Anaerocolumna sp. AGMB13020: one gene and its partner. The protein of the gene in region 1 interacts with the protein of each later gene in a pairwise test. Links are inferred from orthologs where the notes say so. Each region holds a gene or a part of one and is shown on either strand. Other genes may lie near its edges.

Region 1 (8,111 bases):
TTTATTACATAAACCTTCAACGGCAAGTTTACCGCTCTTGGTACAGATTGTTCGCTCTACGATTGAATCAGGTTTATTAAAGGGAACAGCCTCCAGACCGTTTTCTTTGTGGATACGCTCCATAACATCACGCCATATAATTTTCTGATAACTGGTGTTGGTCTGAGCCTTGTTATTGTCATAACCTGACCAGATGGTGGCAGTATAATATGGTGTATATCCAGCAAACCATAAATCTTTATCATCGGTTGTAGTACCTGTCTTACCGGCTACCGGCATCTTTAGATTCTTAAACCCTACTAATGTTCCAGTACCTTTTTTCACAACGTCTTCCATAGCATTTGTTAAGAGGAAAGCAGTGGATTCCATCATAACCTGACGAACAGAAGTCTTTTTATTCAGCAATACTTTATTATTACTATCCAGTATTTTGGTATAAAAGATTGGTTTGGAATATACGCCTCCATTGGCGATAGAAGCATAGGCAGCGGTAAGTTCCAGATTGGAAACGCCTTTTGTAATACCACCTAAAGCCAGGGGGAGATTGATATCTGAATAGGTTTTACCACTTTCAGATACGCCGCTCTCTACTAGTGTAGTAAAACCAAGCTTTTGCAAATAATCAAAACCAACTTTTGGTGTAACCTTCTCCAGTGTCTTAACGGTAACGACATTTTTGGAACGCAGGATTGCTCTGCGCAGAGTGGTTAACCCTTCATAATCATCACCGCTCCAGTTGCTTACATATTTATCGCTTCCTGGATATTGATAAGGAGCATCGTCTATTACTGTTGCCAGTGTCATTCCCGCTGAATCCAGTGCCGGGAGGTAAGTTGATAATATTTTGAAAGTGGAACCGGGTTGCCTTGTAGTATTAGTAGCTCTGTTTAAGGTACGGTTACCGGTCTTTTCGCCCCTTCCGCCTATAAGACCTACTACATATCCGGTGTGCTGATCCATGATAACCATGGAGGATTGGGGTTGGATGATAAGGCTGTTATTTTCTGCGAGGATAATATCATCAGTCTCAACCTTTGCCGCCTTAAATTGCTCAATTAATTCTTCCGCGGCTTCTTTTGAGGAAAAATATGCAGTGGTCAAGTGACTGAAATCCAGCAAGTCATTGGTATGATAGTGAATTTGCTTACCGTTTTTCTTCTCAATGGATAAAGCATAAGTCAACTCCCAGTAAGAATCCGTTCCAATCTTCGGGAAGTAATCTTCGTTGGTATATACATCGTCCAGGACTGATTGAATCTTGGAATCCAGAGTCGTATAAATATTTAGTCCGCCGCTGTAGAGTGCCTTGCTGGCTTGGGTATAGGTATAACCCTTCTCTTCCTGAAGATCTGCAATAACCTGTTCAATGAGCTCGTCGACAAAGTAAGTATTATAGGAAGTAACATCCTGTTCATCATTCACTACCTGAATCCTGGAATAGACATCATCAGAAAGAGCCTGGGCGTATTCTTCTTCCGTACACAGGTTAAGACGTTTCATGCTTTCGAGGATCTGAGCACGTCTCTGCGCGTTGTTCTCCGGATGATTAATAGGGTTCATGTTGGTGGGGGACTGTGCAATAGCGGCGATAACAGCAGCTTCAGATAATGTAATTTCTTCTACGTCTTTGTTAAAGTAACGTTTGGAGGCCGTCTGGACACCATAGGTACCTGCCCCAAAATTAATGGTATTCAGGTAGTATTCAAGAATCTGTTCTTTTGACATTTTTTGTTCCAGCTGTATAGCCAGATATTGTTCCTGAACTTTACGGATAAACCTGTCGGTAAAGTTATCTTCAGCGCCTCCCTCAAATACCTGATTCTTGATCAGCTGCTGGGTAATGGTACTGGCACCTTGTCCGAAGTCACCGGATTTTAAACCAACGAAAAAAGCACGGAAAATACCCTGCACATCAATTCCGTTATGTTCATAAAAACGCTCGTCCTCAATGCTGATAACACAGTCCTGCAAAACCTTCGGTATTTGACTGATTTCTACATAAACACGATTTGATTCTGCTCCAATAAGAGTATCTATCAGATTTCCATCTTTATCATATATATTTGTAGTGAAACCGGAGGGTTTTACTTCAATCTGATCTATGTTGGGGGCACTGTCTGCCAATCCTTTTAATACGCCAAACCCCAAATAGGAGCCGATAATTATGAGGGAAACCAAACCTACCATGAATAACCGGAACACAGTAACACTTGCCTTGGTGGCTACCTTCCTGGAGACAGACCTGATATACTGCTGTTTTCTGGCGGTTCCTTTCTTGCTGAAATCCATAATAACCTCTTTCCTGAATATCCAATCTGCTATTGAATATTCTCTATTCGATAAAGGGTATAACCTTCTTTCTTTCGTTATTATATCAAATTAAGCCTTTAAAATAAAGGATTTTTTACTATACGCCATTCTTACGGTAAGCAATCGGAACAATCAGAATTCTCAAAGCAGAACACTCAGAATTTACAAGAGGAAACGATTGCTAAAAAATATAAAAATTGTTAAAAATGTTATAATTTATCTTAAAAAATCCATCCAGTATTATTAGTTATGTCACTAAACAATATAAAAAATAAAATCAATATGTTAAGTATATACAAAATGATTGAGATATATGTAAGAAAATATGTATTTATGCACATAGGCAACAAAATGTAGCATTCAAAAAAACTCTAAAAATGTTAGAAAAATCACAAACTCTATGGTAAACTATGTTTATAAGACCCATTTTTTTACACATCGTGTAATATAGGTTGAAAGCTTCTTTTATCGGCTTTTAATCAAAAAATTATCTCTTTATTTTATATTGTGGTGAAGTTATAATAACCATAGTTTATTATTTCTATTATTGCAGTGTTATTTACAAATTTTCAGAATTTTTGGAGGGGCCATGGAAAAATTATTCTTAGAGGGAACAAAAAAGATAGTGCTGGAAGACAATAACGAATTGGTATTTGATTACTATCTGGTGGAAGAAAGCAGAAGCCAGACAGAGCATGAGAAACTATACGGCATAAAGATTTTTCAACATATGAAAGATCATCTGTTAGTAGAATATTCAGAGCCGATTTCTTATTCAAAGGAGACGGTGAAAGACATGATACATAAACTCTGGAAAAATGAAGTCACGCTGATTACGATGCTAGAAATTGTAGACGATTTAGTTTCGGAATACACATTATAAGAATATCGGAAGAATATGCTAGACACGATAATACGGTATAATAGAATAATAACAAACTAAGCTGAATAAAAAGGAAAAAGAATTTACAGAGTGAATTCTTTTTCCTTTTTATTTTGCGGCAAAGTGGGAGGTTCCAGAGGGGGCATCGGTTTTCAATGTGTTTTACTTAAAAATTTCAAGGTTACCATTAACCATAGCATATGCCAGTATTTCTTCCTTTGGAACTTTAACAGCACCGGCTGATACTTCTAAAAGGCTCCTTTCGAATTCATCGAAAGCATTAGTCGGTATAAGCAAGGAAAGCTTTACCTTATCGGTATATTCCTCTTCAAGGAGGTAAATACCCATTTGCGAGATATTATATTTGAGTTTTCCGGCTAAGGTATAGTCTATCAGGATATCTGTCTTCCAGCCTTCTTCTTTTTCTATGATGACAGCATTCTTAATACCTTCCTTGGCAGCACTTTGATATGCATGGACAAGTCCGCCTGTTCCAAGAAGGGTTCCGCCGAAATACCTGGTCACCACGATCAGGATATTGTGAAGCTTCTCAAGCAATATCAAATCCATTATAGGAAGGCCGGCAGTCTTGGCAGGTTCGCCGTCGTCGCTTAAGCGCTTGATCGTATCTTTGCTTCCTGCAACATATGCAAAACAGTTGTGCCTTGCTCCGGAATGCTCTTTTTTCACCTGCTCGATTAATTGAAGGGCTTCTTCTTCAGAGGAGATGGGAAAAACGGAGGCTATAAACCTTGATTTTTTAACAATTACTTCACCTGTGCTCTTACTGTATATTGTACGGCAGCTTTCGTTCATTGCTGACTCCTTATTTAAACTGATTCAATTCCGGAACATATTCATAATGAATAACATTCAGCCGGTCTCTTAATTCCTGCTCATTGAATTCGAGATATTCGCATAAGTCTGCTAAGCTGCTATATTTATCTCTTAATTGAGTATTAATATAGCTTAGCAGTATAAATGGGTCCTTGGGCAGTGTCATGGTGTCCTCCTAAGCAGTGTTTTCTGTTATTATACCACAGAACATAATGAAACAAAATAGGGAAGGAAGCTTTTAGTTGACGGAAGGAGAGATATTCTTTACAATAAAAGAACAGAGGTTTGCATAAAGAACAGAGGCGGATGGAGCGGATGGAGCGGATGGAGCGGATGGGCGCTATGAAATAACAAACACCAGAAAATGAGCAGTGCTCCTTCAGGAATCCTTTTATAAGATTTTTTAAGCAGCAGAATGAGAGGGATGTATGGATCTATTTGAATATATGAGAGAAACCAACAAAGAAAAGGAAGCTCCTCTTGCCAGCAGGCTGCGGCCAAAGACACTGGATGAGGTCGTAGGGCAGGAGCACATAATTGGAAAAGATAAGTTGTTATACAGGGCCATAAAAGCGGATAAGCTCAGTTCTATTATTTTATACGGCCCGCCTGGAACAGGTAAGACAACCCTTGCCAAAGTAATAGCCAATACCACAAGTTCAGCCTTTCTTCAATTGAATGCAACTGTTGCCGGTAAGAAGGATATGGAGGAGGTTATTGGTAAGGCAAAAGAAAACCTTGGGATGTACAATCGCAAAACCATACTATTCATTGATGAGATACATCGGTTCAACAAAGGGCAGCAGGATTATCTTCTTCCCTTTGTGGAGGATGGTACCGTTACTTTGATAGGAGCGACAACGGAGAATCCATATTTTGAGGTAAATGGCGCTTTAATCTCTCGTTCTGTAATATTTGAGCTGAAATCCTTACAGAAAGAGGACATCAAGGAATTGCTGCTAAGAGCTGTAAATGACAAGGATAGGGGCATGGGTAACTTTAATGGTGTCATTGAAGAGGATGCCTTAGAGTTTATGGCTGATATTGCCGGAGGAGATGCAAGGCTTGCACTAAATGCCATCGAACTTGGTATCCTTACAACAGAACGCGGGGAAGACGGGAAAATACACATAACTCTTGAAGTGGCTCAGGATTGTGTACAGAAAAGGGCGATTAAATATGATAAGGCAGGAGATAATCATTACGATACCATTTCCGCATTTATCAAAAGTATGAGAGGTTCTGATCCCGATGCCGCCATTTATTACCTGGCGAGAATGCTTTATGCAGGAGAAAGTGTTTCTTTTATTGCAAGAAGAATTGTTATCTGTGCATCAGAGGATGTATCCAATGCGGATCCCAATGCCCTTGTGGTTGCAAATGCGGCTGCGGAGGCGGTGGAAAGAATAGGAATGCCGGAAGGGCGAATCATACTCGCACAGGCAGCAGCTTATGTAGCCTGCGCTCCTAAGAGCAACTCGGCTATTATGGCTATTGATGCTGCTATGGAAGCAGTCAGGAATGAAAGCACACCACCCATTCCGCCTCATCTTATGGATGCGCATTATAAAGGAGCACATAAATTAGGGCATGGACTGAATTACCAGTATGCCCATGCCTTTAAGAATCATTACGTCAAACAGCAGTATTTACCCGACGCCTTAAAGGACCGGACTTTTTATGAACTATCCGATGAGGGTTATGAAAAAGACCTGAAAGAGCATCTTAATCGAATTAAGAGAGAAGCAGAATAATTACTTTCTTTTGGCTTCTTCCTCTGCACGCTTTTTCAGGAGCCTGTAGACTAACATATAGGCATACAGCATAAGCGGTATCATGGTAGTTGAGTAGATAGATGCCATAAGCAGGCTCTGATAATCGGGAGAAGCGGTAAGCCCGGCATAAAGCGTGAGTCCGTATAGGGACAACAGCAATACTACGATTAAGATTGCACCAATACGTTTTAGGTTCTTCATAGTAATAACCATACCTTTCTCAGTACTTGAAATGTTTTTGACACACATAATACAGTTAAAATTAATTCAACTTGTAAAGAACAGTGATGAATTATTTCTTTAAACAGTATAATGGAAATGTACTGTAAAAGCAAGCAACAAAGCCTTCTTCCCGGGGCTTTTCAGTGAAAGGAGCAATATTTGAGTAAAGTAAAAAAAACAATCATAATCCTTATGCTGGTTGTAGCCGTTCTGCTATTGTCAGTAGGGCTTACTGCCTGTGATAAGGCAGAAAAAAATCAGACAGGAAATAAAGCAACAGAAGAAAATAAAACCACAGAAGGAAATAAAACCACAGAAGAAAATGACTTCAATGAGGATAGCAACAATACACAGTCTGAGCAGGAAGGAGAGGATATAGGCACAAAGGAGGAGAATGCTGCAGTAGAAGAAAAACCTATCGTGCCCGACTTTACCTTAAAGTCCTCAGAAGGCGAAGAAGTCAGCCTTTCTGATTATGCCGGGAAAGTGGTGGTACTTAACTTCTGGGCCAGCTGGTGCCCCCCCTGCAAAGAGGAAATGCCGGAATTTCAAAAGTTATATGATGAACTTGCAGCATCTGAGGATGCTGTGCTATTAATGTTGAATCAGACCGACGGAAAGCGTGAAACAGAAAAGAAAGCGAATAATTATATAGAAAAAGAGGGGCTTACTTTTCCGATACTTTATGATACCGGTGAAGTTGGTGGAGGTATATTTGGCATAAACAGTATACCTACAACTGTTGTAATCGACAGAGAAGGGCGTTTATCCGATTATGTTCTTGGCAAAACGGAATATTCGAAGGTAGCCCAGATGATAGAGGAGGCAGAATAATGCTTCTGAAAACGGCAGAAGAACTGACCCCGTACCTGGCCTGGTTGGTATTCACAGAAGGAATCCTTAGCTTTATTTCACCGTGTATCTTTCCCATGCTGCCTGTATATCTCATGTATCTTGGAGGGAATGCAGAGGAAAAAAAGAATAATAAAAGATTATTACTTAATACCCTGGGTTTTATTGCAGGCTTTACCACGGTCTTTGTTATTTTAGGGGCCACTGCATCTGCCCTTGGACAGCTGCTGCGGGAATACCAGGAACTGCTGCAGCGGGTCAGTGGAGTTATTATGATAATCTTTGGACTGCATTTTATGGGGATTCTTAAGCTGAAGCTCTTGAACAGAACCAGTACAAGAAGTGTGAACACTCATAACCTGAAGTTCTTTTCCAGCATGATTTTTGGGTTTGCATTTTCCTTTGGCTGGACACCCTGCCTTGGTCCTTTCTTAGGTTCGGCATTGCTGTTAGCCTCTCAGACAGCAACACTATATGAGGGAGTATTCCTGCTGCTGTTATTTTCACTGGGGTTAGGGATTCCTTTTCTTATAATGACAATGTTATTTCCTCATCTTAAATTTCTAAACAGCTTCATAAGAAATCATATGGAGACTATTAAGAAGATATCTGCGGTACTGTTGATCCTAATGGGTCTGCTCCTTGCATTGGACTTATTCGGCTATTACCAGGGACTTTTCAGCTGATGGTGATTTTGGTATAATCATACATATTTGTCCATCTGTATTGTGCATTCTGCACTAGTGAAATTAGGAAAGCTATCATCTTATACTGCAAAATGCAGGATAATGAAAGATGGAGAAAATTATATTTGACATTTAAGAAATATGATGTATAATTTATTAAAGTCGAAGGCGATTATTCTATATTTATAGGGTAATTGCCTTTTTTTGTTTATGCAGCAAGTGGATTTGGTATCAGACGGCCGTATACCTTTGCTTTCGTGAGCTGCTTTTTTAATTGCCTGGACGCTTTATCGAAGTATAGAAGTACTGAATTAACGTATAAAATTAACGTAGACTATCAAAAGGAAGGTATAAATTATGGAAATTAATAATGGCAACACCGCTTTTATAATTGTCAGCAGTGCATTGGTTCTCCTGATGACGCCGGGACTTGCATTTTTCTATGCAGGTATGGAAAGAAGAAAGAATGCTATCAATACTTTAATGTCCTGCTTTTTTATTTTAGGTCTTGGAGCTGTTCTATGGGTGGCAGTTGGTTATTCACTG
Region 2 (5,977 bases), 3.3 Mb from region 1 along the record:
TCTGGTTATACCGACCCTGTCAGCAATCTTGCTGGCTACCAGAATACCTTCATTTCCTTCCAGTTCCTCAAAGATATGAATAATTGCTTCCAATTCAGAAAAGGACAAAGTACTGATTGCCGATTTAACAATCTGAACCTTCCGGCTCTCTTCCGCATTCTCTTCATTTACAGAACGCATCATTTCAAGTCCAACAACTGTGGTACCGTATTCACTGAGAATAATATCGTCCAGGTCGTAAGGCTTTATGCTCTTATATAAAAACAATGTCCCAAGCCTCTCCCCTGCAATATCGATAGGAATAATAATTGCTTGATAGCTAATATCTGTATCAAGCTCAAAGCCAAGTGTCAATAGATTAACATTCTCTTTGGTAGAAAGAATATTAAGCAGACGCTCATTTAACATCTGGTCAATATAACCACCTACGGCATCTTTGATTAATTCCTTGATTTCTACGATATCTTCTCTGTTCTTAATACCCAGAACCTTACCTTTTTTGCTGATTACCAGAATATTGGATTCCAGAATCTCGCTTAACACTTCACAGATATCATTAAAAACTACCTTGTGAGAATTGTTATTGTGTAATAGCTTATTAATCTTTCTCGTCTTATCGAGCAACTGTACACTCATGAAATAACCTCCCAGTACCCCCGCTTGTTTATCTGATTCTTCTAAATAACCAGTAATTAATTCGCAATATAAGATACCGGTCATTTAAATCTTGGATACGACAGCAACAAAACTGCCTTTATCAGAAACCAGAAGAACTATTTCTGATAAGTTGTATTAACATTAGATAAATAGTATCATACCTTTTTCATAAAAACAATAGTTATTTCTTCTTTTTGACGCACATTTTAATATAATATATCTGTTTTTCGTATATTTCTTATTTATTCACAACAATACCGCCACATTTATCATCGAGGCATACCAAAGAATTACCTTTTTCAATAAGCACATTTCCACATTTAGGGCATTTTTGATCCGTAGGTTTCTGCCAGGACATAAATTCACATTCCGGATTATTCTCACATCCGTAGTACTTACGCCCTTTCTTTGTCTTACGAATAACCACATCCTTCCCGCATAACGGGCAGGCTACACCGATTTTTTCAAGATAAGGTTTTGTATTCCTGCATTCAGGAAAACCTGGACATGCTAAAAATTTTCCGTGGGGTCCATATTTGATTACCATGTTCCTTCCGCATTCCTCACAGATAATATCAGTCTTCTCATCTTCTATCTTGACTTCTTCCAAACTGTCTTTTGCTTTATTGACAGCTTCATCCAGATCGGGGTAGAAATTTCTTACAACAGTTTTCCAATAAACACTGCCGTCTTCCACTTTATCCAGAAGTGATTCCAGGTTTGCTGTAAAGTTAACATCAACAATTGTTGAAAATGCTTCCTTCATAATATTGTTAACAACTTCACCAAGTTCTGTCACATAGAGATTCTTATTCTCCTTCACGATATACCTTCTTGCTAAAATTGTAGATATCGTAGGGGAATACGTACTGGGTCTTCCAATACCCAGTTCCTCCAGTGTCTTGACAAGAGACGCCTCTGTATAGTGAGGTGGTGCCTGGGTAAAATGCTGGGCGGGATTGAACTCCAGAAACTTCACTTTGGATTCTTCCGAAATATCCTTTAACATTGCATGGCTTTCATTTTCTTCTTCTTCCGCATAAACGCTGAGATATCCGTCAAAAATCATTTTAGATGCAGATGTACTGAATTTATATCCCTTTGCATCTATTTTAACATTAATGGTCTCATATCTGGCCGGCGCCATTCTGCTGCCTACAAATCGTTTCCATATAAGCTGGTATAACCTGAATAAATCTCTGCTTAGGGATTCCTTCACGATTACCGGTGTCAGATCTGTATAGGTGGGTCTGATTGCCTCATGGGCATCCTGTATCTTCTTTCCAGTATTCTTTTTTTCTTCTGCCTCGGTATTATAGCTGCTGCCATAGTTCTTCTCAATGAATTCACGGGCAAAGTTCTCCGCTTCTTCGGATATACGAACGGAATCTGTTCTTAAGTAGGTTATTAAACCAATGGTTCCATGGCCTTTGATATCAATACCTTCATAAAGCTGCTGCGCCAGTCGCATGGTCTTTGACGTTGAGAAATTCAAGGTCTTGGCGGCTTCCTGCTGCAAAGTACTGGTAGTAAAGGGCAACGGCGGTTTTTTCTGTCTTTCGCCTCTCTTAATTTCAGAAATCTTATAATCCGCTTTGTCAAGATCTTTTAATATCTCGTTTAATTCCTGTTCTGATGAGATACTCTTCTTTTCCAGAGAGGAAGTAATCAGCTTGGCTGTTAAAGGTTTTTTCTCACCTTCAACCTGAAAGCTGCCTTCCAGTGACCAGTATTCTTCCGGTAAAAAAGCATTGATTTCATCTTCCCGATCGCAGATTATACGAAGTGCGACGGATTGAACACGTCCGGCACTCAGCCCTCTTTTTACCTTTGCCCAAAGGAGCGGGCTTATACTATAACCTACCATACGGTCTAGTATTCTTCTGGTCTGCTGAGAATCCACAAGATTCATATCGATATCTCTGGCCTGTTTTATGGAAGCTTTCACTGCATTTTTGGTTATTTCGTTAAAAGTAATCCTGCTGCAGGTACTATCTTCAAGTTTCAAAGTCTTCGTAAGATGCCAGGAAATCGCCTCACCCTCACGGTCAGGGTCAGTTGCAAGATAAATTTTATCTGCTTTTTTCACTTCTTTTCTGAGCTTTGCCAGAAGATCTCCTTTGCCTCTTATGGTAATATATTTCGGTTCATAATCATTCGTAGTATCAATACCCAGCTGACTTTTTGGTAAGTCTCTAACATGTCCGTTTGAAGCCACCACTTCGTAGTTAGCACCTAAAAATTTTTTGATTGTTTTAGCTTTTGCTGGTGATTCAACAATAACTAGATTCATGTGCACTCCCCTATCTGGTAAACTATTTCTATTTTCTTCAAAGGAGAGCAGGCTGTAAAGCTCCCTTCGTCAGATATCTGTTATATAATAATTTGCTCTTGTTTGCTTAATAAAATTCTTCCATTCCAACTGAAAAAGTATTTGAGCCAATTCTCCGATAGCCATATCTGTCTCTTCGGCTATTTCATTCAGGTGTTTTGGGATACGGCTTAAACAAGCATACACTATTTTTTCCCTGTCTTCAAGTAATTTATCATTTTTTTTCATGAGTTTAGGTATATTTTTACAGAAATCCATGTAATCCTCTAGTATATCCTCTGGTTCCGTGCATAATTTAGCCCCCATCTTAAGCAGGTTATTGCATCCATTACTGAGTATATCTCCTGGTCTTCCCGGTACTGCATAGATATTCCTGCCTTGCTCCAAACCATAATCAACGGTTATCAAGGAACCGCTTTTGTCTCTGGCTTCCACTACAAGTATCCCGTCTGCCAATCCGCTGATAATCCGATTCCTCATAGGAAAATGATATGCTCTTGGCCCTGTCCCCTGTACATACTCTGAGATAATTCCTCCCTTGGCAGCAGTATTCAGATAAATGTTAAAATTTTCTTTGGGATAACAAATATCGGCTCCGCACCCTAGTACTGCATAAGTCGTTCCTTCTGCCGCCAAACTCCCCCAATGGGCAGCACCATCAATGCCTGCTGCAAGTCCGCTGATGGTTCCAATTCCCGCTCTTGCGAAAGCTTTTGAAAAAGATACGGCTGTTTCCCTTCCGTAATCCGAGCAGTTTCTTGCACCGACGACTGCAATGTGGACTTTACCTTCCTCCGGAAGCTTTCCTTTATAGAATAACCCCAGTGGTGCCTCATAGATATTTCTTAATTTTCCAGGGTACACTTCGTCCTCTATTGATACAAAATATATGCCTTTCTCTTTTAGTTTAGCATAGCTTTCCTGCACCTTGCTCCTCTGTCTGGTTCCACTGATACGTTCCAGATCTTTTTCATTTAATTCCGGTATCTTCTTAAATTCCTCGAAGTCTACCTCAAATATCTCTTCAATGGAAGAAAAATAAGATAATATTAAATTCTTCTTTTTTATGCTCATTTCTATACCGCATAACCAGAACCAGCATTCTTTTTTTGTCATTTGACCTCCTGAAATGATTTCCTAAAAGACATTTTCTTAGTGAGTCTGCCATTAGCTTTAATCCCAATACTTCTTATCCATGCTGCGATAACAAATAGCTTCACTTAAATGCTTTTCTTGTATGCTTTCACTTCCATCCAGATCCGCAATAGTCCTGGCTACCTTTAATACCCTGTGATAGGTTCTGGCACTAAGGTTTAATCTGGCATAAGCTTCCTCCATCAATTTTTCTTCCTTCTTACCCAATGCGCAGTATTCCTGCAGCATTCTGGTGGTAAGCTGGGAATTAAAATGAATCCGATCCTTTTTGTACCGCTCCGTCTGGGCCAGTCTCCCTTTCATAACTCTCTCCCTAATCGCAGCAGAGGTTTCTCTTCCTCCCTTCTTATTCAAATCCTTATAATCTGACTGGGGTACTTCTATGCTAATATCGATTCGGTCCAAAAGCGGGCGGCTTATTTTGCCCAGATAATTTCTTACCTGTGACAAGGAGCAATGGCATTTATTCCTGTCAGGGTAATAACCGCAATTGCACGGATTCATAGCTGTACAAAGCATGAGATTAGCCGGATAACGAAAGGTACCGTTTAGTCGAGTAATTGTTATTTCATTTTCCTCCAGGGGCTGTCTGAGAATTTCGATGGTCTTTCGGTTAAATTCAGGGAATTCATCTAAAAACAGAACCCCCATATGAGCCAGACTTATCTCTCCTGGCATCGGGAATCTTCCTCCTCCGGTTAATGCAGTGGTGGTAATTGTATGATGAGGAGAACGAAAAGGGCGGTTAAGAATCAAAGACTGATTATTATCTAATAATCCTGAGACACTATATATTTTAGAAATTTCAAGACTTTCTTCGAAGGAAAGTTCAGGAAGAATGGAGGGAATTCTTCTGGCAAGCATTGTCTTACCGGAACCAGGTGGTCCGATTAAAAGAATATTGTGCATACCACAGGCAGCAATTTCAATTGCCCTTTTTGCCAGCTCCTGTCCAACGATATCAGAAAAGTCAATTTGCGTATCTTCCCTGCTAGGTTTTAAATCCTCTGCCTGTAAGCAACACGGAGCAAGATGCAGGTTTCCGCTTAGGAATTCTGCAACCTGCGTCAAGGAATCCACACCATATACTTCAATTCCCTTAACTACCGCACCTTCTCTTACATTACAGGAGGGTACAATACATCTTTTAAAACCCTGCTCGTATGCCATATACACTATCGGCAGGACTCCGTTTACCTTTTTTACTTCACCATTCAAACTTAGTTCACCTATAAACAGGGTATCTTTAAGACTTTCTTCCAGAAGCAGTCCAAGGGCTGCAAGAACGGATATGGCAATGGGCAGGTCAAATGCCGTCCCCTCCTTGCGCATATCAGCCGGTGACAGATTAATGGTTATTCGTTTCGCCGGCAAACGGTAACCTGAATTTTTTAATGAAATGCGAACCCTTTCCCTGGCTTCTCTGACCTCGGAACCAAGATATCCTACAAGGTCGAAAACCGGCAGTCCATCACTGATATCAGCTTCTACGGTAATTCTTCTGCTATCAATACCCAAAACCGTTCCGCTGTATACTTTACTAAACATATTGCTCCTTTCCCTTTCTCTCCGGGGGCAGAAGCATCATCCATGATGATTATAGCAAAAAAGCAGAATTCTGGCAATCATTACCTCACATTAAAAACAGCAGATAGCATATGAGTATATTACAGGCGCTATCTGCTGTTATACGCTTCCTTTATCAGAATCTGTGCATTCGATGGAGTTTACCCTTGTTTCGCATCTAATATCTTCTTAAGTTCATCCACAAAAGTATTTACATCCTTAAATTCACGATAAACGGAAGCAAATCTGACATAAGCCACTGCATCA

Evidence for each region.
Region 2: the proteins of R2R35_RS08030 (region 1) and topA interact in binary tests that used the Escherichia coli proteins (3 or more experiments, as listed by UniProt). The link is inferred for Anaerocolumna sp. AGMB13020 from one-to-one orthologs.

The regions. Positions count from the first base shown.
Region 1 is NZ_CP136910.1:2,028,477-2,036,587, reverse strand. Bases 2,183-4,910 are described here. They hold R2R35_RS08030 (YigZ family protein), read right to left. Parts: upstream 4,010-4,910; coding sequence 3,356-4,009; downstream 2,183-3,355. Other genes in these bases: R2R35_RS08020 (replication-associated recombination protein A), read left to right, coding at 4,459-4,910; R2R35_RS08025 (DUF4250 domain-containing protein), read right to left, coding at 4,020-4,196; R2R35_RS08035 (DUF6514 family protein), read left to right, coding at 2,900-3,193; R2R35_RS08040 (transglycosylase domain-containing protein), read right to left, coding at 2,183-2,289. Outside these bases: more of R2R35_RS08040, read right to left, coding at 1-2,182; more of R2R35_RS08020, read left to right, coding at 4,911-5,784; R2R35_RS08015 (hypothetical protein), read right to left, coding at 5,785-6,006; R2R35_RS08010 (peroxiredoxin family protein), read left to right, coding at 6,187-6,861; R2R35_RS08005 (cytochrome c biogenesis CcdA family protein), read left to right, coding at 6,861-7,565; R2R35_RS08000 (ammonium transporter), read left to right, coding at 7,929-8,111.
Region 2 is NZ_CP136910.1:5,350,368-5,356,344, reverse strand. Bases 424-3,312 are described here. They hold topA (type I DNA topoisomerase), read right to left. Parts: upstream 2,951-3,312; coding sequence 896-2,950; downstream 424-895. Other genes in these bases: dprA (DNA-processing protein DprA), read right to left, coding at 3,020-3,312; codY (GTP-sensing pleiotropic transcriptional regulator CodY), read right to left, coding at 424-636. Outside these bases: more of codY, read right to left, coding at 1-423; more of dprA, read right to left, coding at 3,313-4,105; R2R35_RS22455 (YifB family Mg chelatase-like AAA ATPase), read right to left, coding at 4,163-5,692; transcriptional regulator NrdR, read right to left, coding at 5,872-5,977. UniProt on the Escherichia coli protein: Releases the supercoiling and torsional tension of DNA, which is introduced during the DNA replication and transcription, by transiently cleaving and rejoining one strand of the DNA duplex.